4 regions of the Streptomyces sp. SX-6 genome follow, and region 3 is predicted to be linked to each of the others. Evidence: riboswitches for the same ligand, from Rfam matches in the RefSeq annotation. Region 3 holds a riboswitch; each other region holds the start of a gene.
The links. Region 3 has a riboswitch for cyclic di-AMP ahead of ACV530_RS15145 (transglycosylase family protein). Riboswitches for the same ligand answer to the same signal wherever they lie in the genome.
Positions count from the first base shown of each region.

Region 1: linked by a shared signal. The riboswitch ahead of ACV530_RS13505 (M23 family metallopeptidase) and the one ahead of ACV530_RS15145 (transglycosylase family protein) in region 3 are both predicted to bind cyclic di-AMP.
Region 2: linked by a shared signal. The riboswitch ahead of ACV530_RS17920 (C40 family peptidase) and the one ahead of ACV530_RS15145 (transglycosylase family protein) in region 3 are both predicted to bind cyclic di-AMP.
Region 4: linked by a shared signal. The riboswitch ahead of ACV530_RS21295 (M23 family metallopeptidase) and the one ahead of ACV530_RS15145 (transglycosylase family protein) in region 3 are both predicted to bind cyclic di-AMP.

Region 1 covers NZ_JBTHHU010000009.1:34,158-39,654, forward strand. Annotated here, with positions in the region: gene ACV530_RS13490 (alpha/beta fold hydrolase) at 1-480, shown strand, start outside; gene ACV530_RS13495 (aldo/keto reductase) at 527-1,468, opposite strand; gene ACV530_RS13500 (MFS transporter) at 1,508-3,088, opposite strand; gene ACV530_RS13505 (M23 family metallopeptidase) at 3,201-4,178, opposite strand; cyclic di-AMP (ydaO/yuaA leader) riboswitch at 4,190-4,345, opposite strand; gene ACV530_RS13510 (PP2C family protein-serine/threonine phosphatase) at 4,383-5,497, opposite strand, start outside.
Region 2 covers NZ_JBTHHU010000013.1:34,089-39,585, forward strand. Annotated here, with positions in the region: gene ACV530_RS17910 (DUF2334 domain-containing protein) at 1-761, opposite strand, end outside; gene ACV530_RS17915 (hypothetical protein) at 1,244-1,672, opposite strand; cyclic di-AMP (ydaO/yuaA leader) riboswitch at 2,026-2,177, shown strand; gene ACV530_RS17920 (C40 family peptidase) at 2,183-2,656, shown strand; gene ACV530_RS17925 (YchJ family protein) at 2,705-3,103, opposite strand; gene ACV530_RS17930 (TolB family protein) at 3,155-4,039, shown strand; gene ACV530_RS17935 (alpha/beta hydrolase) at 4,192-5,497, shown strand, end outside.
Region 3 covers NZ_JBTHHU010000010.1:128,329-133,825, reverse strand. Annotated here, with positions in the region: gene ACV530_RS15155 (FtsB family cell division protein) at 1-363, opposite strand, end outside; gene eno (phosphopyruvate hydratase) at 513-1,799, opposite strand; gene ACV530_RS15145 (transglycosylase family protein) at 2,089-2,811, opposite strand; cyclic di-AMP (ydaO/yuaA leader) riboswitch at 2,816-2,996, opposite strand; gene ACV530_RS15140 (transglycosylase family protein) at 3,253-4,293, opposite strand; gene ACV530_RS15135 (cytochrome P450 family protein) at 4,460-5,497, opposite strand, start outside.
Region 4 covers NZ_JBTHHU010000017.1:81,875-87,371, reverse strand. Annotated here, with positions in the region: gene ACV530_RS21310 (DNA gyrase/topoisomerase IV subunit A) at 1-182, opposite strand, end outside; gene ACV530_RS21305 (M16 family metallopeptidase) at 390-1,730, shown strand; gene ACV530_RS21300 (M16 family metallopeptidase) at 1,766-3,133, shown strand; cyclic di-AMP (ydaO/yuaA leader) riboswitch at 3,340-3,496, shown strand; gene ACV530_RS21295 (M23 family metallopeptidase) at 3,510-4,313, shown strand; gene ACV530_RS21290 (GntR family transcriptional regulator) at 4,542-5,231, shown strand; gene ACV530_RS21285 (HPr family phosphocarrier protein) at 5,374-5,497, opposite strand, start outside.

The sequences.
Region 1 (5,497 bases), on a different contig from region 3:
GCGCTGTACGCGCCCCATCGGGTGCGGAGGCTCGCCCTGATCGAGCCCACCGGCTGCTTCGCGGGGATCCGCGCGCCGTATCTGCTGCGGGCGCTGCCCTCGCTGGTGCTGCCGAGTGCGGAGCGGAAGCGTGCGTTCCTGCGCTGGGAGTCGGGCGGCGACGGCGGCCTGCCCGAGGACCCGGCGTGGCGCGAGTTCCTGGACCGGGCCTCGGTGATGCGGCCGCCGAAGGTGCTCGTCCAGCGGCGTCCGGATCCGGCGGCGCTGGCCGCCTGCGAGGTGCCGGCGCTGGTGCTGCTGGCGGGGCGCAGCAAGGTCCACGACGTGAAGCGTGTGACCGACAGCGTCCAGCGGCTGATGCCGGACGCGTCGGTGCTCACGGTGGCGTCCGCCTCCCACCACTCCGTTCTCGGCGAGCGGTCCGACGAACTCAACGCACTGCTCGTGGAGTTCATGGTCGGCGAGGTGGTGTGGAGCTGACGGCGGCGTAGGGGGGTACGGGCCGTACCCCCGCCGTCTGTCGTCGTTACGCCGACGCCTCGGTCAGGCGCGCCACTTCCTCGTCGGTCAGCTTCAGGTCCGCGACGGCCAGCAGCGCCGGCAGCTGCTCCACGGTGCGGGCGCTCGCGAGCGGGGTCGCGACGGTGGGCCGGGCCGCGAGCCAGGCCAGGGCGACGGTGGCGACCTGCGCGTCGTGCGCGGCGGCCACCTCGTCGAGTGCGGCCAGCACGCGGTCGCCGCGCTCGGTCCCGGCGTACTGGCCCGCGCCCTCGGCCCGCGAGCTGTCCACGGTCGTGCCCGGGCGGTACTTGCCGGTGAGGAAGCCGGAGGCCAGGGACCAGTACGGGATGGCGGCGAGGCCGTGCTTCGCCGCCACGTCCGCGAGCGGGCCCTCGTAGGTGTCGCGGGAGACCAGGTTGTAGTGCGGCTGGATCGCGACGTACTTGGCGACGCCCGCGGAGTCGGAGAACTCCAGTGCCGCGGCGAGGCGTTCCGCGCTGACGTTGGACGCGGCGATCTCGCGGACCTTGCCCTCCTTGACGAGCTCGTCGAGCGTGGAGATGTACTCCTCGACCGGCACGGACGGGTCGTCGTAGTGCGTGTAGTAGAGGTCGATGTAGTCGGTGCGCAGGCGGCGCAGGGAGGCCTCGACGCCGGACCGGATGACGGCGGTGGACAGGCCGGGCTTCACCGGGACGCCGGCGCCGACCTTGGTGGCGATGACGATGTCGTCGCGATTGCCGCGTGCGGCGCACCAGTTGCCGATGATGGTCTCGGACTCGCCTCCCGAATTGCCCTCCTTCCAGGCCGAGTAGACGTCGGCGGTGTCGATGAAGTTGCCGCCCGCCGCGGCGTAGGCGTCGAGGACGGCGAAGGACTGCGCCTCGTCGGCGGTCCAGCCGAAAACGTTGCCACCGAGGTTGAGCGGGTGAACGGAGAGGGAGCCGATGTTGCGGTGAACGGTCATGGCTTCATGTTTCGTTGCATGATGCAGGATTGCCAGTGGTTATCGGACAGTCGGCTCCCCCGACCCCGGCCCCGGCCCCGGCTGCGTGTCCGTCGCGGTTTCCCAGACGCCGGTCGTGCCGACGGGCGGCAGCGGGGCAGTGGCCGTGAGCGGGTCCGGGCCCGGGTCCGGGTGGGCGGACAGCGGAGCGGCGATGTCCTCCAGGGAGCGGCCCTCGGCGCGGACGGCCAGAAACGCGGCGACGATGCCGGCCATGCACATCAGCGCGGCGCCGATCTGGAACGCCAGCACCGTGTCGCTGATGACGCCGCTGCCGGTGAGGTCGGCGAAGAGCAGCGGGCCGCTGATGCCGCCCGCCGCGGTGCCGATGGCGTAGAAGAAGGCGATCGCCATCGCCCGGGTCTCCGTGGGGAAGACCTCGGACACCGTGAGGTACGCGCTGCTCGCGCCCGCCGAGGCGAAGAAGAGGACGACGGACCAGCAGGCGGTCAGCGTGGTCGCGCTCAGATAGCTCTCGCCGAAGAGCCAGGCCGTGACGAACAGCAGGACGCCCGACAGCAGGAACGTCGACGAGATCATGATGCGCCGGCCCACCGTGTCGAACATTTTGCCGAGCAGCAGGGGGCCGAGGAAATTGCCTACAGCTATGCAGGCGAAGTAGTAACCGGTGTGGGCGGTGGCGATGTGGAAGAACTTGTGCAGGATCTCCCCGAAGCCGAAGGTGATGGCGTTGTAGAGGAACGCCTGGCCGATGAAGAGGGCGAGCCCGAGGACCGCCCGCCGCCGGTAGTCGGTGAAGACCGTGCGGGCGATGTCGCGGAAGCCGGTGCTCTTGCGCTGCCGGATGGTGATCCGGCCCTGGGCGGGGGGCAGGGCGGTGCCCTTCTCCGCCTCGATGCGCTCCTCGATCCGGTCGACCAGTTCCTCCGCCTCCTCGGCCCGGCCGTGGATGAACAGCCAGCGCGGGCTCTCGGGCACCTGGCGGCGTACGAGCAGGATGACGAGCCCCAGGACGACGCCGAGCCCGAACGTCACGCGCCAGCCCACGTTCCGCGGCAGGACGGCGGTGTCGAGCAGGAGTATCGACAGCAGCGAGCCCGCGACGGCGCCGATCCAGAAGCTGCCGTTGATGATCAGGTCGACACGGCCCCGGTAGCGGGCGGGGATCAGCTCGTCGACCGCGGAGTTGATGGCCGCGTACTCACCGCCGATGCCGAAGCCGGTGATGAAGCGGAAGGTGAAGAACCACCACGTGGAATAGGAGAGGGCGGTCAGCGCGGTCGCGCTCAGATAGACGGCGAGCGTGACCATGAACAGCTTCTTGCGGCCGAACCGGTCGGTCAGCCTGCCGAAGAAGAGCGCGCCGACGCAGGCGCCCGCGACGTACAGTGCCGCCGCCAGGCCCGTGACCTGGGCGCCGGTGATGGGCAGGCCGCTGCCGTGCTCGGAGAGACGGCCCGCGATGTTCCCGACGACCGTGACCTCGAGGCCGTCCAGGATCCACACCGTGCCGAGCCCGACCACCACGGTCCAATGCCAACGGGACCACGGCAGCCGATCCAGGCGCGCGGGCACAGAAGTGCTGATGGTCGCGGTCGTCACATGATCTGAGTTCCCGATCGCAGCCGGAACATTCGCGGCAAATTTCCGGAATGGAGGTGTGGCGGAAGGCCCACGGCGCACGGTCCCGGCCGTGAGCCCCCGCTTCGGCCACTCCCTGGGGACGCAGCCCTCAGGGGCGCAGGCCGCGGGCCCGCAGCCACGGGAGCGGGTCGACCGGGTGGCCGCCGCCCGGCCGGACCTCGAGGTGCAGGTGCGGGCCGGTGACATTGCCGGTCGCCCCGACGCGGCCGATGACGGTGCCCGCGGAGACCTTGCCGTGGGTGACGACCATGGACGACAGGTGGCAGAACCACAGCTCGGTGCCGTCGTCGAGGCGCAGCACGATGCGGTAGCCGTATGCCCCCGCCCACCCGGCGTGGATCACCTTGCCGCCGTGCACGGCCCGGACCGGGGTACCGGTCGGGGCGGCGAAGTCCGTACCGGTGTGGTGGTGCGCCCAGTGGTGACCGGACTGTCCGAAGCCGGCGGTGAGGGTGTACGAGGCGACAGGGAGGACGTACGTGCCGTGGTGCGCAGGTTTGTGCGGGTGCGCGGGCTTGTGGTGCGTGGCCGTCGCCGCGTCGCGGGCCGCCTGCTCCGCGTCCCGGGCGGCGTCCTTGGCGCCCTGGGCCGCTTGCTTCGCGGCCCGTTCGGCCTTCTCCGCCGCGACCTTCGCGGCGGCGGCCATCCGCTGGGCGTCCGCCACCGCGCGCTCCCGCGCGCCCGGACCGTCGGCCTCGTCGACGGCCCGCTGGAAGTCGGCCTGCTGGAAGTCGGTCTGCTGGAGGATGCGGCTCAGCAGCGCCTCGCCCGCGCCGTCGGTGTCCTGCGCAGTGGCGGTTTCGGCGGCGGTTTCAGGGGCGGTTTCGGTGGTGGGGTCCGGCGTGGATATCGCCGCCGACGGACGCTCCTGCGCGTTCGCCACGCCGCCGCTCGCCCCGACCGCCGCGATCATGCCGACGCCGAGCGCCGCACCGCTGCGGGCCATCGAGCCGCCGCGCTGTTTGGGGACGCGGTGCCGGCCGCGCGCGGGGTCGGCACCATCCTCGGCCCACGAGTCGTGCGGACCTTCCGAACTGTCGTCACCGACAGGCACGTTGGACGCCACGGGGAGCGCACTCCTTCCTTCCATCTCGCCTACCGGGTTAGCTGACGGGTTCGGAGCTGGAAGGTCTCCTACGGGCCGGGGTACGGCCCGATACACCCCAGGGGTTGGTGGTTCCCCGGTTCCCTTGTGTGTCCGTTGATGCCCACGGGATTCGGCGACGGCGCGCGGTGCCGCCCCTTATGGCGGTTGACGAACCGCACTGCGTTATCGAACGTTAATAGACATGGAGGGTGGAATCCAAGCCGAAAGCGTGAATTGGCCGTTCGCTTGGGAAGAGCTTGGAACCCTTCCGTTTGACTGGGCGTCAGACATCTTTCTGATCACGTGATGCCCCTCGCCGCGGCGGATCGCGAGCAGGGCCATGTCGTCCGCCGACTGCCCGCCCGTGTGCCGGGCGACATCCGCCGTGAGGTGGTCGAGGAGGGCGTCCGGACTCCTGAACTGCCGCCCGCGCAGCCGCTCCTGGGGGTCGTAGAAGACGCCCTCGGCATCGCGGGCCTCGGTGACCCCGTCGGTGTAGAGGAGCAGCGTCGTGCCCGGCGGGAAGGCCCACTCCTGGGTCTCGTCGGGCCAGGTGCCCAGCCCCGCGGTGCCGAGCGGCAGCGCGGGCGAGCGCGGTCGTGCCTCGCCGATCGTGCCGTCCGGGCGGAGCAGCAGCGGGGGCGGGTGGCCGCGGTTGAGCAGGCGCAGCAGGCCTGCGCCGGGCGGCACTTCGGCCAGGACGGCGGTGGTGAAGCGCTCGTCCTGGTCGGTGGCGGCACTCTGTGCGCCCTCCCGCTGCAACGCGTGCTCCAGGCGTGCCGCGAGCGCCTCCAGCGTGCGCTCCTGCTCGGCCGCCTCCCGGAACGCGCCGATCAGGACCGCGACGACCCCCACGGCGCCGAGTCCCTTGCCGCGGACGTCGCCGACGACGACCCGTACGCCGTGCGGGGTGTCCTGCACGGCGTACAGATCGCCGCCGATGCGGGCGTCCGCCTGGGCCGCGACGTAGCGCGCGGCCACGCGCAGGCCGCCGATCCGGGCGGGCGGGGCGGGCAGGACGGCGCGCTGGGCGACTTCCGCGATGCGGCGCGCGGAGGCGAGTTCCCTGCCGCTGCGGCGTACGACGTGGTTGATGCCGAGGGCGAGGACGGAGACGGTCGTGACGGTGGCGACCTCGGTCGCGTCCTCGCCGAAGCCGACGAACCGGTACCGGTAGACCGCCAGGACCACGGAGACGGTGATGGCCACCGCAGCGGTCCAAGCGGTGGCCCGGCGGGAGAGCAGGGACGCGGCGATGAGGGACGCGGAGGCGAAGAAGGGCGCGGAGGTGTAGTTCG
Region 2 (5,497 bases), on a different contig from region 3:
CTCCCGGCCCGCCACACATCCACCAACTCGGCGTACGTGCACGGGCGCGCCCCGGCGGCCAGCGCCGCGTCGACGGCCTCGAGCGCGCTCTCGCGCAGGCCCGGCCGGGCCAGGTCGGCGGGGTGCAGGGCGATGCGGAACGGCGTGCCGCGTACGGACCACCGGCGTGCCGCCGCCCGCATCAGCCGGGCACCGGCCCGCTCCCCGCGTCCGCCGGGCCGGTGGGACAGCGCCGGCATGCGGTGCGGGATCCCGGTGCGCAGGTCGCGCACCGCCAGGTGGCTGGTCGTGTACTCCAGCCCCAGCGCGCGCAGGGCGGCCACCGTGTCCCGGGAGGCGAGCCACCCCGGCGGTGTGAAGCCGCGCGGGGTGATGCCCACGGACGCGAGCGCGGCCAGGCCGCGCTCGAGGCGGGCCTGTGCCTCCTTGCGGTCGAGGGCGCAGAACTCGGCGCAGCCGCGCGCCAGTACGGCGTTCAGCCAGCGGCGCGGCAACGGACCGCCGGGCACGCCCTCGTGCGCGTACCCGTGCAGCGCGAGCTCGTGCCCGTGCCGTTGCGCGGTCCGTGCCCAGTCGACCAGCACCGGGTCGTCGGGCAGGCACGGGCCGCGCCAGGGGCCGGGCACGAGGAGCAGGGTCGCGGGGACGTCACGGGCGTCCAGGTCGCTCACCCAGAGCCTGCTCTGCTCCAGGCTCCACGGGGCGACATCGTGAACGGACACCACGAACCTGCCGCTGTCGCCGCGTTGCGAAGTCCTCACCGGAAGAGTTTCACACGGTGAGGGCGTCTCTCACTGGCGTACGGTCCAGTGGTCGTCCGCACCGGCCTGGAGGCATTTCAACTGCGGGCACAGGAACGCGCTGCCGTCAGGGTTGTTGTCGGTCCACGGGGAGTCCGACGGGCTCGCAGACTTCCCCCGTGGGCCTCGGTGCAGTAGTAACCGAGGCCGGTGGCCGGGTCGTTGCTCGCTTGAAGTTCTCTCCCGATAAATCCGGGAGATTCTCCCCTGGGTCGCTCCGGGGAGTTTGACAGGTCATGCCTGTCCGACGACGACCCTCCCGGCCGCCGGAGCAAGTACGGGACTCGCTCGAGTTGTTGGGGACTTGGTTATCGTCCCCGGCGATGTGCCGAGCGTACCAGAGGAGTTACGGAGCGACACGACGGCGCTCGCATCGCCCCGTCAAGAATGGCCTTCCTGAGGGTCTTGGCGGGGCTGCCCGGTGAACTGCACCAGTCCCAGGCTCAGATCTCGTCACCGCTGTTCCAGTACGCGGTGACGATCTCCATGCACGAGCCCTGTGCCTTCGTCGTGGGGGAGTAGGTGAAGTTCTGCGCGTCACTGACCCGGTAGGCGGGGTCGACGCTGTGGGTGGCCATGATGCCGTCGTGCGTGCCGGGCCGGGGGAAGACTCCCCACCAGTTGTGCGTGACGTCGGCGGCGGCTCCGGTGCGGTCCGCCGCGGCCCGGCGGCCGTCGGCGAAGGCGCGCACCGCCCGTTCGCGGCCGGGGGAGTGGCCAGGTGTCCGGGCTCCGGTCACGACGCCGCGGTGCGGGGCGTCGGGGTCGGGGGCGCTTGTGCCGTTGGCGGGATGCGCGGTGGCCGGGACGATGCCCGGCGCGCCGAGTGCGATGAGCGCTATTGCCACCAAAAGGGCGCGGTGTCTTGCCACGTGACTCCTCCTGGACCGGACGGTCGTACGGCTGGGGGGTGGGAGTGCAGCGTTCCGGTCGCAATGTCCATGACAGTCACGCCTGCGTCAAGAGCCGCAGCGTTCCCAGGTCATGGCTGCTTTCGCCCGACGGGCCGTGATTTCACGGGAGTTGACTGCATCCGCTCCCGCCTCCGGAGTGCCATACGGTGCGACAAATTCCGTTCGCCCGCGACGTGAAGAACCTCACAGACAGCCACTTCGGCTCTGTTTTTTGCCGGTTGATGGTGCAGGATCTTTCTCCGAACAACAGCACCCGTCACCGAGGCGGGTCGATCCGGGCGGACGCCGAGTCCTGCCGCCGCTCCGGATACGGAACTGATTCGCGGATCGGCAGGAGCGGGAGACCCAAGCAAGGCGAACCACGATGGTGGTGGTTCTAGGGGTGAAGCCACGGAAGTGGCCGGGCAACTTCGCCAGTTCGAACCCGACAGGTCATCTTTCGCAGGCGGATGACGAAGGGCTTTTGGCATGTCTTCCTTGCCTCGAATACCCGCGCTCATCTCTCGGGCCGGAACCGCATCGGCCCTTACCGCCGCCACCGTCGCGGCATCCGTTCTCCTGCCGGGCATGGCCGCCAGCGCCGACGCGGCGACCCCCGGGGCCAAGGCCGTGAAGGTCGCGGCCTCGAAGAAGGGCTCCCTCTACCAGTGGGGTGCCACCGGCCCGAACCGCTTCGACTGCTCGGGCCTGACGCAATACTCGTTCAAGAAGGCCGGCAAGAAGCTGCCGCGCGTGGCCGAGGACCAGTACAACGCCACCCGCCACATCTCCCGCGGCTCGCGCAGCACCGGCGACCTCGTGTTCTTCCACTCCGGCAGCTACGTCTACCACGTGGGCATCTACGCCGGCGGCGGCAAGATCTGGCACGCCCCGGGCACGGGCAAGAAGGTCCGGCTCGAGAAGATCTGGACCAACAGCGTCTGGTACGGCCGGGTCCGCTGACCCATTGACCCGTGTATGGCCCCGCCGCCTCGGCGGCGGGGCCATGCGTCAGACAGCGTCCAGGTAGACCCAGTTCCCGTCCTCCCGCACAAAGCGGCTGAGTTCGTGCTGGGAGTCCGCGTGGCCGTGCGCGCGGTAATGGGCGCGGAATTCGACCGTGCCCTCGGTGTGGAACGCCGTGCCGTTCCCGGTGGCGAGGATATCGAGTCCGGTCCACCGCATACCGGGGTCGAATTCCAGGCCCGGCGGCCGCGTGGAGGAATGCCAGGTGCGGAGCAGATACGCGGCGTCGTGGACGACGAAGGCGCTGTAACGCGAGCGCATCAGACGCTCGGCGGTGGCCGCCGTCTTGCGGCCGCTGTGGAGGCTGCCGCAGCATTCCCCGTAACTGGCGTCGAGCCCGCACGGGCACGGCGCATCGGACGTGATGGCGTGGTTCTTGGACACCGGACAATTGTGCCGTTGTTCCGGGCCGTCCCGCTCCACTAGCGTTGGCGTATGCGCAGCAGCCTGACCGCCGAGCTGCTCTACCGGCAGACCGGAACACTCAGCGCCCAGAATCCCGCGTTCTCCCCGGACGGCCGCTCGCTCCTCTTCACGGAGTTCAAGAGCGGCTACAACACGGGGGACGCCGCCCTGCGCGTCCTGCCGCTCGACGGCACCGGGCCGCCGGGCACCCTGCTCGACGTGCCGGACACAGCAGCCGTGAACCTGCCGGGCGCGAGCTGGAACCGGTCCGTGGGAGTGGTCTTCGCCTGGGACCGGGAGGTCCACGACGAGGTGTGGACCCTGCAGCCGGGCGGACAGCCGGCCCGCATCACGAAGCACGACGGCAACACCGGCTACCTGGAGCCCAGTTTCTCGCCGGACGGGGAATGGATCGTCTTCCAGGAGAGCGTGGAGAGCGACACCGCCCCCGGGCCCGGCTCCCTCCGCAAGACCAGGCGCGACGGATCCCCGACGGTCCTCCTGCCGACCGGGCCCGGCACGGACAACCGCGAGCCCAACTGGTCGCCCACGGACGACCGGCTGGTCTTCCAGCAGCGGACGGGCAGCGGCGACTGGGGGCTCCGCCTCCTGCACGCCGACGGCACCGGGCCGCCGAGCACGCTGATCACCGGAGGCGGCGAGCACACGGACCCCAGCTGGTCGCCCGACGGGAAGGCCGTGGTGTTCTCCTCCACCTACGGCGGCCTCGACCTGCCGCAGATCTTCGTCATCCCCGCGGCGGGCGGCACCCCGGTCCAGGTCACCGGGGATCTCACAGCCTATGCCGGTGCGCCCAGTTGGTCGCCGGACGGGGCGTGGATCGCCTTCGAGTCGTCCCCCGGCGGCGGCGACCGGCCGACCTCGCTGTGGCGGATCCCCGCACCACGGACCTGAACCTTCCGAGTTGCCGGATACCTCCCGGTCAGTAGCATTTTCGGTGAACGGGTGGATGGCGCGGAACGTCCATCCGGCCTCCCGTGGGAAGCCGCCGCTCGAGACAGCGCGACCCGTTCGCCCGAAGAACACGTACGGACGTGGTGCGACGGATGCGGATGGCGGCAGGCCCGCTGGACTGGTCCCTGGTGACCGGATGGATTCCGGTCGCCGTTCTGGTCGTCGGCCTCTGTGCCCTGGCCCTGCTGTTCTTCTCCCGGCAGCGCCGGTGGTGGGTCCGCTGGGCTCCCGTGGCCGTACTGCTCGCCGCCCTGCTCACCTGGCTGGGCCAGGTGGCCGTGGACGACTGGCTCCAGCCCTTCCCCGACCCCCTGCCCGCCGGCGTCGTGTTCTGGACGGGCGTCGCCGTCCTGGGCGTGTGCCTCGCCCTCTTCCGGATCCCCCTGCTCCGGCCGCGCCACTGGGCCGGTGCCGCGCTGGCCGGCGCCCTCGTCGTCCTGCTCGGCGCCTCGCAGATCAACCGGCACTTCGACCAGTACCCGACGGCACGTTCCGCCCTGAACACCTGGCTGCAGAAGACCACCCGGCTCGCCGAGGCCACCGGCACCACGGAACCCGCCCTCGTCGTCCCGCCGGGCAAGGCGGTCTCCGACGTGTGGCAGCCACCGCCGGACCTGCCGAAGGACGGCACGCTCTCCAGGACCCCCATCCCCGGCACGAAGTCCGGCTTCAAGGCCCGTGACGCGTACGTCTGGCTGCCGCCCGCCTACCGCACCAGCCCCCGCCCCCTGCTGCCGGTGATCGTGCTCATGGCCGGGCAGCCGGGCTCACCGGACGACTGGATCAACTCCGGCCGCCTGGTGGACATGATGAACACCTTCGCCGCCGGCCACCGCGGGCTCGCCCCCGTGGTCGTCGTCGTGGACCCGCTCGGCTCGCAGTTCGCCAACACGCTCTGCCTCGACTCCCGGCTCGGCAACGTCCAGACCTACCTCGCCGAGGACGTCCCCGGCTGGATCCGGGCCCACCTCCAGGTCGCCGCGCCCCGCACCTCGTGGGTCGTCTCCGGCATCTCCTTCGGCGGCACATGCTCCCTCCAGCTCGGCGTCAACGCGCCGCAGGTCTACGGGGTCGTCAACGACATCTCGGGCCAGGACGCCCCCACCCTCGGCAGCCCGGCCAAGACGGTCGACAAGGCCTTCGGCGGCGACGCGGCGGCCTTCGCCCGGGTCAATCCGCTCGATGTGATGGCCCGCCAGAGGTTCCCCGACACCAGCGCCGCGTTCGTCGCGGGCAGCGACGACAGCACTTACCGGCCCCAGCAGCAGAAGGTCTACGACGCCGCGGTCCGAGCGGGGATGCGGGCCGAGTGGGTCCTGCTGCCCGGCGGCCACAGCTGGCAGGTGTGGCGCCCCGGCCTGGAGCGGCAACTGCCCTGGATCGCCGGCCGGACCGGGC
Region 3 (5,497 bases):
GCTGCCGTCCACGACGGTGTAACCGGTCTCGCCGGGACGTACGTAGTGCAGGTGCTCCCGCGCCTGCTGCTCGATGTACGCCGGGTCCTGCAGCCGGGCCTTCTCCTCGGTCAGCAGCTTGACCTGCTCGCGGGCGTGCTCCGTCTGCTGTCGCTGGTCGTCGATGTCCGACCGCTGGGTGACCCACTGGCGCATGGGATAGGCGAGGGCGACGACCAGCGAGCAGACGACGAGCGCGAGGAGCGCCGCACGACCGGTGAGCCGGTTGCGGCGGGGCCGCGTCCTGCGGGGCCGCGGCCCCTGCACGAGCGCGGTGCCGAGCGCTTTGAGCCTGGTCGCGGTGGAAAACCGATCCGCCGCCACATCGCCTCCCCTTTTCCGGGGTTGAGGTCCGGATTGCAGACGCGCAAAGGCGTCCTCGGCCACGGTACGGGACCGTGGCCGAGGACGTGGTGAAGCTGAGGCGTTGTCAGCCCTTGCCGCGCTGATCAGTTCGCAGAGCGCTGCGCTGATCAGTTCGCAGAGCGAAACCGGGGGAAGGCGGAGCGGCCCGCGTACACCGCGGCGTCGTCGAGAATCTCCTCGATGCGCAGCAGCTGGTTGTACTTGGCCACGCGCTCGGAGCGGGCCGGCGCACCGGTCTTGATCTGGCCGCAGTTGGTGGCGACGGCCAGGTCGGCGATGGTGACGTCCTCGGTCTCGCCGGAGCGGTGGGACATCATGCACTTGAAGCCGTTGCGCTGGGCCATCTCGACCGCGTCGAGGGTCTCGGTCAGCGAACCGATCTGGTTGACCTTGACCAGCAGGGCGTTGGCGCTGCCCTCCTCGATGCCGCGGGCGAGGCGCTCGGGGTTGGTGACGAACAGGTCGTCGCCGACGAGCTGGACCTTGGTGCCGAGCTTGTCGGTGATGGTCTTCCAGCCGGCCCAGTCGTCCTCGAACAGCGGGTCCTCGATGGAGACGAGCGGGTACGCCTCGACGAGCTCGCCGTAGTACTCGGTCATCTCGGCCGCGGTGCGGTCCTTGCCCTCGAACTTGTAGACGCCGTCCTTGTAGAACTCGGAGGCGGCGACGTCGAGCGCCAGCGCGATGTCCTGGCCGGGGGTGTAGCCGGCCTCCTTGATGGCCTCGAGGATGAGGTCGAGGGCCTCGCGGTTGGAGCCCAGGTTCGGGGCGAAGCCGCCCTCGTCGCCGAGGCCGGTGGACAGGCCGCGGCCCTTCAGCACCTTCTTGAGGGTGTGGTAGACCTCGGTGCCCCAGCGCAGGGCCTCGGAGAAGGACTCCGCGCCGATCGGCGCGATCATGAACTCCTGGATGTCCACGTTGGAGTCGGCGTGCGAGCCGCCGTTGAGGATGTTCATCATCGGAACGGGCAGCAGGTGCGCGTTCGGGCCGCCGAGGTAGCGGAAGAGCGGCAGGTCGGACGCCTCGGAGGCGGCGTGCGCGACGGCCAGGGAGACGCCCAGGATGGCGTTGGCGCCGAGCGAGCCCTTGTTGTCGGTGGCGTCCAGGTCGAACATCGCCTGGTCGATCAGGCGCTGCTCGGTGGCGTCGTAGCCGACCAGCTCCGGGCCGATCTGCTCGATGACGGCCAGCACGGCCTTCTCCACGCCCTTGCCCAGGTAGCGGTTCGGGTCACCGTCACGGAGCTCGATGGCCTCGAAGGCACCGGTCGAGGCACCGGACGGCACGGCGGCACGGCCGGTGGAGCCGTCGTCGAGGCCGACCTCGACCTCGACCGTGGGGTTGCCTCGCGAGTCGAGGATCTCGCGAGCTACGACGACGTCGATGGACGGCACGAGGGTCTCCTTCTGTGGGTCTGGAGTTCTGCAGCACGAGCCTAACGGGCCCCGGAGGTTCCGCCCGCCGCCGGACCGTCGCCCTCACCGAAAAATGGCACAAACGCCGAGATCACGGGAGGAATGGGCGCACGGAGTGTTCGCTGAGCGGTGAAGCGGGCATGCGGCGGGAACGACGGAGCCCCGCTCAGATGCGGCTCGGGGTGGTCGCATCTGAGCGGGGCGGATCCTGCTCAGGTGAGGGGGCAGGACCTCTTCCGGGTCACCGGGTCATCACCGGGTCACTGGGTCAGCTGAGGTGCAGCTTCTGGCCCGGGAAGATGAGGTTGGCGTCCTCGACGATGTCCTTGTTGCGGTCGGCGAGCTTCTGCCAGCCGCCCTTGACGTTCTTGGCGTCGGCGATCGAACCGAGGGTGTCGCCCTCCTTGACCTCGTACTCGCCGTCGCCCGTCTTGACGGTCTTCGGGGCGGCGTGCTTCGGCGCCGCCTGGCGCGGAGCCGGGGTCTCGTCGTCGCTGTCGTCCGACTTCGGCGCGGCGTGCTTCGGCGCCGACTGGCGCTCGCTGCGGTCGGCGTGGGCGGAGGTGCTGCGCTCGGAGGTGCCCGAGGACTTCGAACCGGAGGTGTCGACGTCGGCGGAGGGACCACCGCGGGACAGGCCGCCCTCACCGGCGCAGCCCCAGGCACCGGGACCCTGCGCGGCGAGGAGCTTCTCGGCGACGGCGATCTGCTGGGACTTGGTGGCCTGGTCGGCGCGCGGCGCGTACTGCGTACCGCCCATGGCCTGCCAGGAGGACTGCGAGAACTGCAGGCCGCCGTAGTAGCCGTTGCCGGTGTTGATGGACCAGTTGCCGCCGGACTCGCACTGGGCGACCTTGTCCCAGGTGTTCACGGAAGCGGCGTGGGCAGACGTGGCGACCATCAGCGGAGCCGCGACGGCGGCACCGGTGACTCCGGCCAGGGTGACGATGCGGACGGCCTTGCTCGGACGACGATGCTTGCCCTTGGACATAAGTCGGTTTCCTCACCGGCGCCTACGAGGTGAGCTGTCGGGTTCGGACGTGAGTTGCCCGGCCGGGCGGCTTGCGCGTGCCCGGCTTCACCCCTAGCCGCTCCGGTGCGTCCGGCCTGTGACCGGCGTCCCGTTGCGGCGACTTACCTTGGTTCCCCCGCTCCTGCCTACGGCGCTTGCGCGACGATTCCGCGGCCGCCGGCAGGATTCGGCGTGACGACCGTGGTGCTCGCGGTGGCGAGCGGTGATGACGGTAAGCACAGGCGGCCGACGGGATCAAACCCTCCTTTTCGGCCACCTCTCGATTCCACACCTTGTCAGATAAGGCCGTTTCCGCAGGTGGGAGACGGTTCGTGGCATTCCGGTCGAGACTGCCCTGGCCAATGTCAACGAGACCCTTGTCTCACTTTCCCCCTGAACGGACATTCGACCCGAACTGCCCTACTGCTTCTTCAGTTCGAGCTGTTGACCAGGCTGGATGAGGTCCGGATCGGATCCGACGACCTTTTGGTTGTCGTGGTAGAGCCCATGCCAGCCGCCCGCTACCGAGTGCTCCTGTGCGATGGCTGACAGGTTGTCACCAGGGCGCACGGTGTAGTCGCCGGTCTGCGGTGCGCCCGTACGCGCCTCCTCGCCGCCGCGCGAGGCGCGCTCCGCGTCCGAACGCGGCGTCTGGGCGCGGTGCTTGCCCGTCCCCGCGCCCGCGTCCGCCCCGGTGTCCGCTCCGGTGTCCGCTCCGGCGTCCGGGGTCGTGGGGGTGCTGCTGCCGTTGTCCGTACGGTCGTTCGCGCCGCTGTCGCCGGGCGTGTGCGCCGGAGACCGGTCCGCCGAGGAGCTGCTGGAGGGCGACGGAGTCGCCGGATCGTCCGTCGGAGGCTTGCGGTGCTTGCCGGTGGATTCGGCACTCTCCTGGGCGGAGGGCGCGGAGGGCTTCGACGAGGGCGTGCCGTCCTGCTTGCCGCGCGCGTCCCGCGCGTCCTGCGCGTCCTGCTTGCCTTGCTCGCCCTGCTTGTCCTGCTCGCCCCGCTTGTCGTGTGCCGGCTTGCCGGGCTTCGATGCGTCGGAGTGCGAGTCGTCCGAGGACCGGGAGTCGTGACCCTGGTCCTGTTCCTGCGCGGGGGCCTGGACGGTGCCCGGGTCCACCTCGGGCTCCGGGCCCTTCAGGTCCAGGCCCGCGCCGGGTGCGCAGCCCGACCACGTGCCCGGGCCCTGGGTGTCCAGGATCCGCTGGGCGATGGCGATCTGCTGGGCGCGGCTGGCCTGGTCGGGGCGCGGCGCATAGTCCGTACCGCCGTTGGCCTCCCACATCTCGCGGGTCATCTGCAGGCCGCCGTAGTGCCCGTTGCCGTTGTCGGCGCTCCACAGGCCGCCGCTCTCGCACTGCGCGACGCGGTCCCACGTCGGGGCGTCGGCGGCGTTGGCGCCGGTGGCGGCGAGCAGCGGCATGGCAATGCCCGCGCCCGTCACTCCCGCGGCGACCACGGCCGCGGGTATCTGGCGGGGACGGCGATGTCGACCATTACCGGAGAGCATGCGATGACCTCTCGTGTGACGGCTGATGTTGACCGCCGAACATAGCGACGCCCTCCGGGAGTCACAAGGCGATGTCACGGCGGCCGTATGACAGTCAAGCGGACTTGACGTACAGTCATGCATTTTCCGGGGTGAACTCCACCGGCAGCGTGCGCAGTCCCCGCATGATGAGCCCGCCACGCCAGCGAAGGTCGTCCGGTTCGGCACCAAGCCGCAGGTCAGGGAGGCGGCGCAGCAGCGTCGCGAGCGCGGCCTTGCCCTCGAGCCGGGCGAGGGGCGCACCGAGGCAGTAGTGGATGCCGTGCCCGTATCCGAGGTGCTGATTGTCACGTCGGGCGAGGTCGAGCGTGTCGGGGTCGGCGAACCGTGCCGGGTCGCGGTCGGCGGCGGCGAGGACGACGAGCACGGGGTCGCCCTCGGCGATGCGTTGGCCCCCGATCGTCAGGTCCTGGGTCGCGAACCGCCACGTCGCCAGCTCCACCGGACCGTCGTAGCGCAGCAGTTCCTCCACGCCGGTGTCGAGCAGGCTCTCGTCGCCCTCGGCGAGGGCGCGTTGCAGGCGCTCTCGCTGCCCGGGGTTGCGCAGCAGGGCGTACGTGCCGTTGCCGATGAGGTTCACGGTCGTCTCGAAGCCGGCGAACAGCAGGATGAAGGCCATCGCCGCGGCCTCGTTCTCGGTGAGGTGCTCACCGTGGTCGCCGGCGCGGATGAGGCCGGAGATCAGGTCGTCCCCGAGATCCTCGCGCTTGCGGTGGATGAGATCCGCGAGATAGGTGCGCATCTTCTTCACCGAGCGGGCGACTCCGCCGCGCGGGCCGCCACCGTGGCGGATCATCATGCCCGCCCAGTCGCGGAAGTCGTCCTGGTCCTCGCGCGGCACGCCGAGCAGGTCGCAGATCGCGTAGATGGGCAGCGGGAAGGCGAACTCGTGGATGAGGTCCGCCTCTCCCCTGCCGGCGAACGCGTCGATGAGCTCGTCGGTCAGCTCCTGCACGCGCGGCGCGAACTCCGCGACCCGGCGGGGAGTGAAGGCCTTCGAGACCAGACGGCGCAGCCGGGTGTGGTCCGGCGGGTCGATGTTGAGCAGGTGGGTCATCAGGTTCGCGCTGCGCTCGCCGGGGATGCCGACCTTGCCCTTGCCGTGGGCGGTCTC
Region 4 (5,497 bases), on a different contig from region 3:
TGGTAGAGAATGCGGCGCTGCACGGGCTTGAGGCCGTCACGTGCGTCGGGCAGCGCCCGTGAGTAGATGACCGAGTAGGCGTATTCGAGGAAGGAGCCCTGCATCTCGTCGACGACGTCGATGTCGAGGATGCGCTCCTCGAACTCTTCCGGCGGCGGGGTCTTCGTGCTGCGGCGGGCCATCGCGGCTGTGGCTCCTTCGATCGATCGATTGCCGGGGCAGGGACTGACGCCGACCATTGTGGACCGCGCCACCGACAACCCCGACCGCGACCCGTCCGCAAGCGTGCGCCGTGCGGGGAACTTCGCGGGAGGGCGGTGCGCTTGCATACAGTGACAGCAGTTTTCATTAAGCGGGAACCCACAGAGATCGAAGGGACGTACATGCCCATGGGTCACACGGCCACGCAACAGGCCGGCAGCGGCGGCCTGAAAGCGACTGAGTACCGCCTGGCCAATGGCCTGCGGGTCGTGCTCTCGGAGGACCACCTGACCCCGGTCGCGGCGGTCTGCCTCTGGTACGACGTCGGTTCGCGTCACGAGGTCAAGGGCCGCACCGGCCTCGCCCACCTCTTCGAGCACCTCATGTTCCAGGGGTCGGCGCAGGTCAAGGGCAATGGCCACTTCGAACTGGTGCAGGGCGCAGGCGGCTCGCTCAACGGCACCACGAGCTTCGAGCGCACCAACTACTTCGAGACCATGCCGGCCCACCAGGTGGAGCTGGCGCTGTGGCTCGAGGCGGACCGGATGGGCTCGTTGCTCACCGCGCTGGACGACGAGTCCATGGAGAACCAGCGCGACGTGGTGAAGAACGAGCGCCGCCAGCGCTACGACAACGTCCCCTACGGCACGGCGTTCGAGAAGCTGACGGCGATGGCCTACCCCGACGGCCACCCCTACCACCACACGCCGATCGGCTCGATGGCCGACCTGGACGCCACGTCCCTCGAGGACGCCCGGGAGTTCTTCCGGACGTACTACGCACCGGGCAACGCCGTCATCTCGGTCGTCGGCGACATCGACACCGAGCAGACGCTCGCCTGGATCGAGAAGTACTTCGGCTCCATCCCGGCCCACGACCGCAAGCAGCCGCCGCGCGACGGCGCCCTGCCGGACACCATCGGCCGGCAACTGCGCGAGGTCGTGCACGAGGAGGTCCCGTCGCGCGCGCTGATGTGCGCCTACCGGCTCCCGCACGACGGCGGGCGCGAGGCGGACGCCGCGGACCTCGCCCTGACCATCCTCGGCGGCGGCGAGTCCTCGCGCCTGCACAACCGCCTGGTCCGCCACGACCGTACGGCCGTCGCGGCCGGCTTCGGGCTGCTGCGCCTGGCCGGTGCGCCCTCGCTGGGCTGGCTGGACGTCAAGACCTCCGCCGGCGTCGAGGTGGGCTCCATCGAGAAGGCCGTCGACGAGGAGCTCGCCCGCTTCGCGCTCGAGGGGCCGACCCCGCAGGAGATGGAGCGCGCCCAGGCGCAGCTGGAGCGCGAGTGGCTGGACCGCCTCGCCACCGTCAGCGGCCGGGCCGACGAACTGTGCCGTTTCGCCGTGCTGTTCGGCGACCCGCAGCTGGCCCTCACCGCGGTCCAGCGCATCCTGGACATCACGCCCGAGGAGGTGCAGGCCGTCGCCAAGGCCCGTCTGCACCCGGACAACCGTGCCGTGCTGGTGTACGAGCCGGTGTCCGCCGAAGCCGACGAGCACGCACAGGAAGAGGAGACGGCGCAGTGAGCGACGCCGCAGCCGCAGGCACCACGAGCCCTTCGATGCAGTTCCACCCCCAGCCGCGGCCGGGCACGGCGACCCCCTGGGACTTCCCGGCCCCCGAGCGCTCCCAGCTGCCCAACGGCCTCACCGTGCTGCGCAGTCACCGCCCCGGCCAGCAGGTGGTCGCGGTCGAGGTCTCGCTCGACGCGCCCCTGGACGCCGAGCCCGCAGGGCTCGACGGCGTGGCCACGATCATGGCCCGGGCCTTCTCCGAGGGCACGGACAAGCTCAGCGCCGAGGACTTCACCGCCGAGCTGGAGCGCTGCGGTGCCACCCTCGACGCGCACGCCGACCACCCGGGCGTCCGGGTCTCCCTGGAGGTCCCGGCCTCCCGGCTGCCCAAGGCCCTCGGCCTGCTGGCCGACGCCCTGCGCGCCCCGGCCTTCCCGGACAACGAGATCGAGCGGCTCGTCCGCAACCGCCTGGACGAGATCCCGCACGAGCTGGCCAACCCCGCCCGCCGCGCGGCCATGGCGCTGTCCGCGGAGCTCTTCCCGTCCGACGCGCGGATGTCCCGCCCGCGCCAGGGCGGCGAGGAGACCGTCGGGCGCATCGACGCCGCCTCCGTGCGGGCGTTCTACGAGGCGCACGTACGGCCCGCCACCGCGACGGTGGTCGTCGTCGGCGACTTCACCGGTGTCGACCTCGACCAGGCCATCGCCGACTCGCTCGGCGCCTGGACGGGTTCCCCCGCCGAGCCGCGGCGGATGCGGCCCGTCACCGCGGACGACACCGGCCGCGTCCTGGTCGTCGACCGTCCCGGCGCGGTGCAGACCCAGTTGCTCATCGGCCGCATCGGCCCCGACCGGCACGAGCGCGTCTGGCCCGCCCAGGTGCTCGGCACGTACTGCCTCGGCGGCACTCTCACCTCCCGGCTGGACAAGGTGCTGCGCGAGGAGAAGGGCTACACGTACGGCGTCCGCGCCTTCGCTCAAGTACTGCGCTCCGCCGCGGACTCGACGGGTGCCGCGATGCTCGCCATCAGCGGTTCGGTGGACACCCCGAACACCGGCCCGGCCCTCGCGGACTTGTGGACGGTGCTGCGCACCGTCGCGGCCGAGGGGCTGACGGACGCCGAGCGCGACGTCGCCGTGCAGAACCTCGTCGGCGTCGCCCCGCTCAAGTACGAGACGGCGTCGGCCGTCGCGGGCACGCTCGCCGACCAGGTCGAGCAGCAGCTCCCGGACGACTTCCAGGCGGGGCTGTACGAACGCCTCGCGGAGACCGGCACGGTGGAGGCGACGGCGGCCGTCGTCAGCGCCTTCCCGGCGGACCGGCTGGTGACGGTGCTCGTCGGTGACGCGTCCGAGATCGCCGAGCCCGTCAAGGCGCTCGGCATCGGCGAGGTGACGGTGCTCTCCGCCTGACGGGAGCTCAAGCGCACGCCGTACAAGGGAGGCACGTGGGGCCGCAGGGGCCCACGTGCCTCCCTTATGTCCGATTCGGCGGAGTGGTTGCGCCTCACTTCTGTGGCGTGTGTCACTAAACCCGTAGTTCCATTTGCCGTTCGAAACTGACGCCGATTAGCTTCGTGGCGGCAGTCCGTCGGATGGGATTCGCACCCGCGGTCCCCGGGCAGCCATCGCCGAGTCCCCGTACGGCGCGAGCCAGGGGAGCCGGGGAACCACTTGTTCCCTGGGGTGAATCGGGCCCCTCTCGCGAGGGATCCGTAGGAGACCTTCCTGCTCCGAACCCGTCAGCTAACCCGGTAGGCGAGAGGGAAGGAAAGGACTAGCCGCACCCATGGCGTTCACCCGTCCTACCGGGAAACACCGTCGTCCGAGCCGTGCCGTGCGCGCAGGCGCCAACATAGCGGGCATAGCCACCCTCACCGCCACGGGCGTCGTCGCCGGTGTCGCCGCCCCGGCGTTCGCGGCCTCCGACAACACCCCGCACCCCCAGGACACGGGCCTCACCCAGGCCATCGTCATGTCCGACGACATGGCCGACAACGTCGGTGCCCAGGCCGACACCCAGCGCAGCGCCGTGGAGCAGGCCAACGCCCGCCACCAGGCCGAGGCGGACGCCAAGCGCGAGGCCGCCACGATCAAGAAGCACGCGGACGAGGCCAAGCGGAAGGCGGAGGCCGAGCGCGCCGCCAAGGAGAAGGCCGCCCGCGACGAGGAGCGCAAGCGCCTCAACATGTTCGTGCTGCCGATCGACGGCTCGTACGTCTCCACCGGCTACAAGGCGAGCAGCAACCTGTGGTCCTCCGGCAGCCACACCGGTGTCGACTTCCACGCCGAGTCGGGCACATCCGTGCACGCGGTGGGCGCGGGCACCGTCGTCGAGGCCGGCTGGGGCGGCGCGTACGGCAACAACATCGTCATCAAGATGAACGACGGCACCTACACCCAGTACGGCCACCTGTCGTCCATCGACGTCACCGTGGGCCAGACGGTGACGCCCGGTCAGCAGATCGGCCTCTCCGGCGCCACCGGCAATGTCACCGGTCCGCACCTGCACTTCGAGGCCCGTACGGCGCCGACGTACGGCTCCGACATCGACCCCGTCGCCTACCTGCGCGCGCACGGCGTCGACCTCTAGGCCCCGTACGGCACTTCGCACGGCCCCGGTCACATGTGACCGGGGCCGTGTCGTGTGCGGGCATGGCCGAAAAGCATCCCTGCGCACATCTGTGCCATCGGAAATCGCATGTGATTGCAATAGAGTCGACCGATCCTGACTCTGAGCCCGGAGGTCGTCCATGCGGGGCTGCACGTGAAGGGCGCCGACGGAGCGGCACAAGAAGGCCGGGGCGTTTCCGCACATGCCGTGTGCACGGCGATCCGTGACGACATCGTCTCCGGGACCTTCCCGCCCGGCAGCCGGCTCATCGAGGAGCTGCTGGCCCGCCGCTACGGCGTCTCCCGGGTGCCCGTGCGCGAGGCGCTGCGCACCCTCGCCTCCGAAGGCTTCGTCGTCACCCGCCGGAACGCCGGTGCCTGCGTCGCGGAACCCACCCGGCAGGAGGCGGCCGACCTGCTCGACGTCCGCGCCCTGCTGGAGCCGCTGGGCGCCGCCCGGGCCGCACAGCGGCGCACGGAGGCGCACCTGAAGGTGCTGCGGGGGCTGGTGCGGCTCGGCCGCGAGCGTGCCCGTGGCGGGCGGACCAGCGAGCTGTGCCCGCTCGGCGACTGGTTCGACGAGACCCTCGCCCAGGCCTGCGGCAGCCCCAGCCTCGCCACGCTCCTCACCCAGCTGCGGCGCAAGATCGCCTGGGTGTACGCGGCCGAGCCGCCCGCGCGTCCCGTGGAGACCTGGGAGGTGCACGGGGTGCTCGTCGACGCCATCGCCAGGAGGGACGCGGAGCGGGCGCGCGAACTCGCCGTGATGCGCGCCGGGCGGTTCCCCGGCGAGCTGAGGCTGCCCGCGCAGGCGGCGCCCGCCGGGGCCGGACGCGAAGGGGCAGGACGTGAACAGGGCCGGAAACGCCCCGTAAACACAGCGAGCGTTCGTTCTTAACAAACGGACGCTATTCCTTGAGGAGGACCGGCCGGGAATTGTGGCGGTTCCCGGCCGGGTGCCCTCAGCACAACAAGAACAACGGGGCCGCGGCGGCCCGTGAAAAGGCTGCCGCGGCCCCGCCGCGTATCAGGGCGACCGCTCAGACGGTCTCGGGGAGCTCCTCGAGACCCTCGGCGACCAGCTTCGCCAGACGGTCGAGCGCGGCCTCGACGTCGGAGCCGTCCGCCTCGCTCGCGAGCACGATCTCCTCGCCGCCCTGGGCG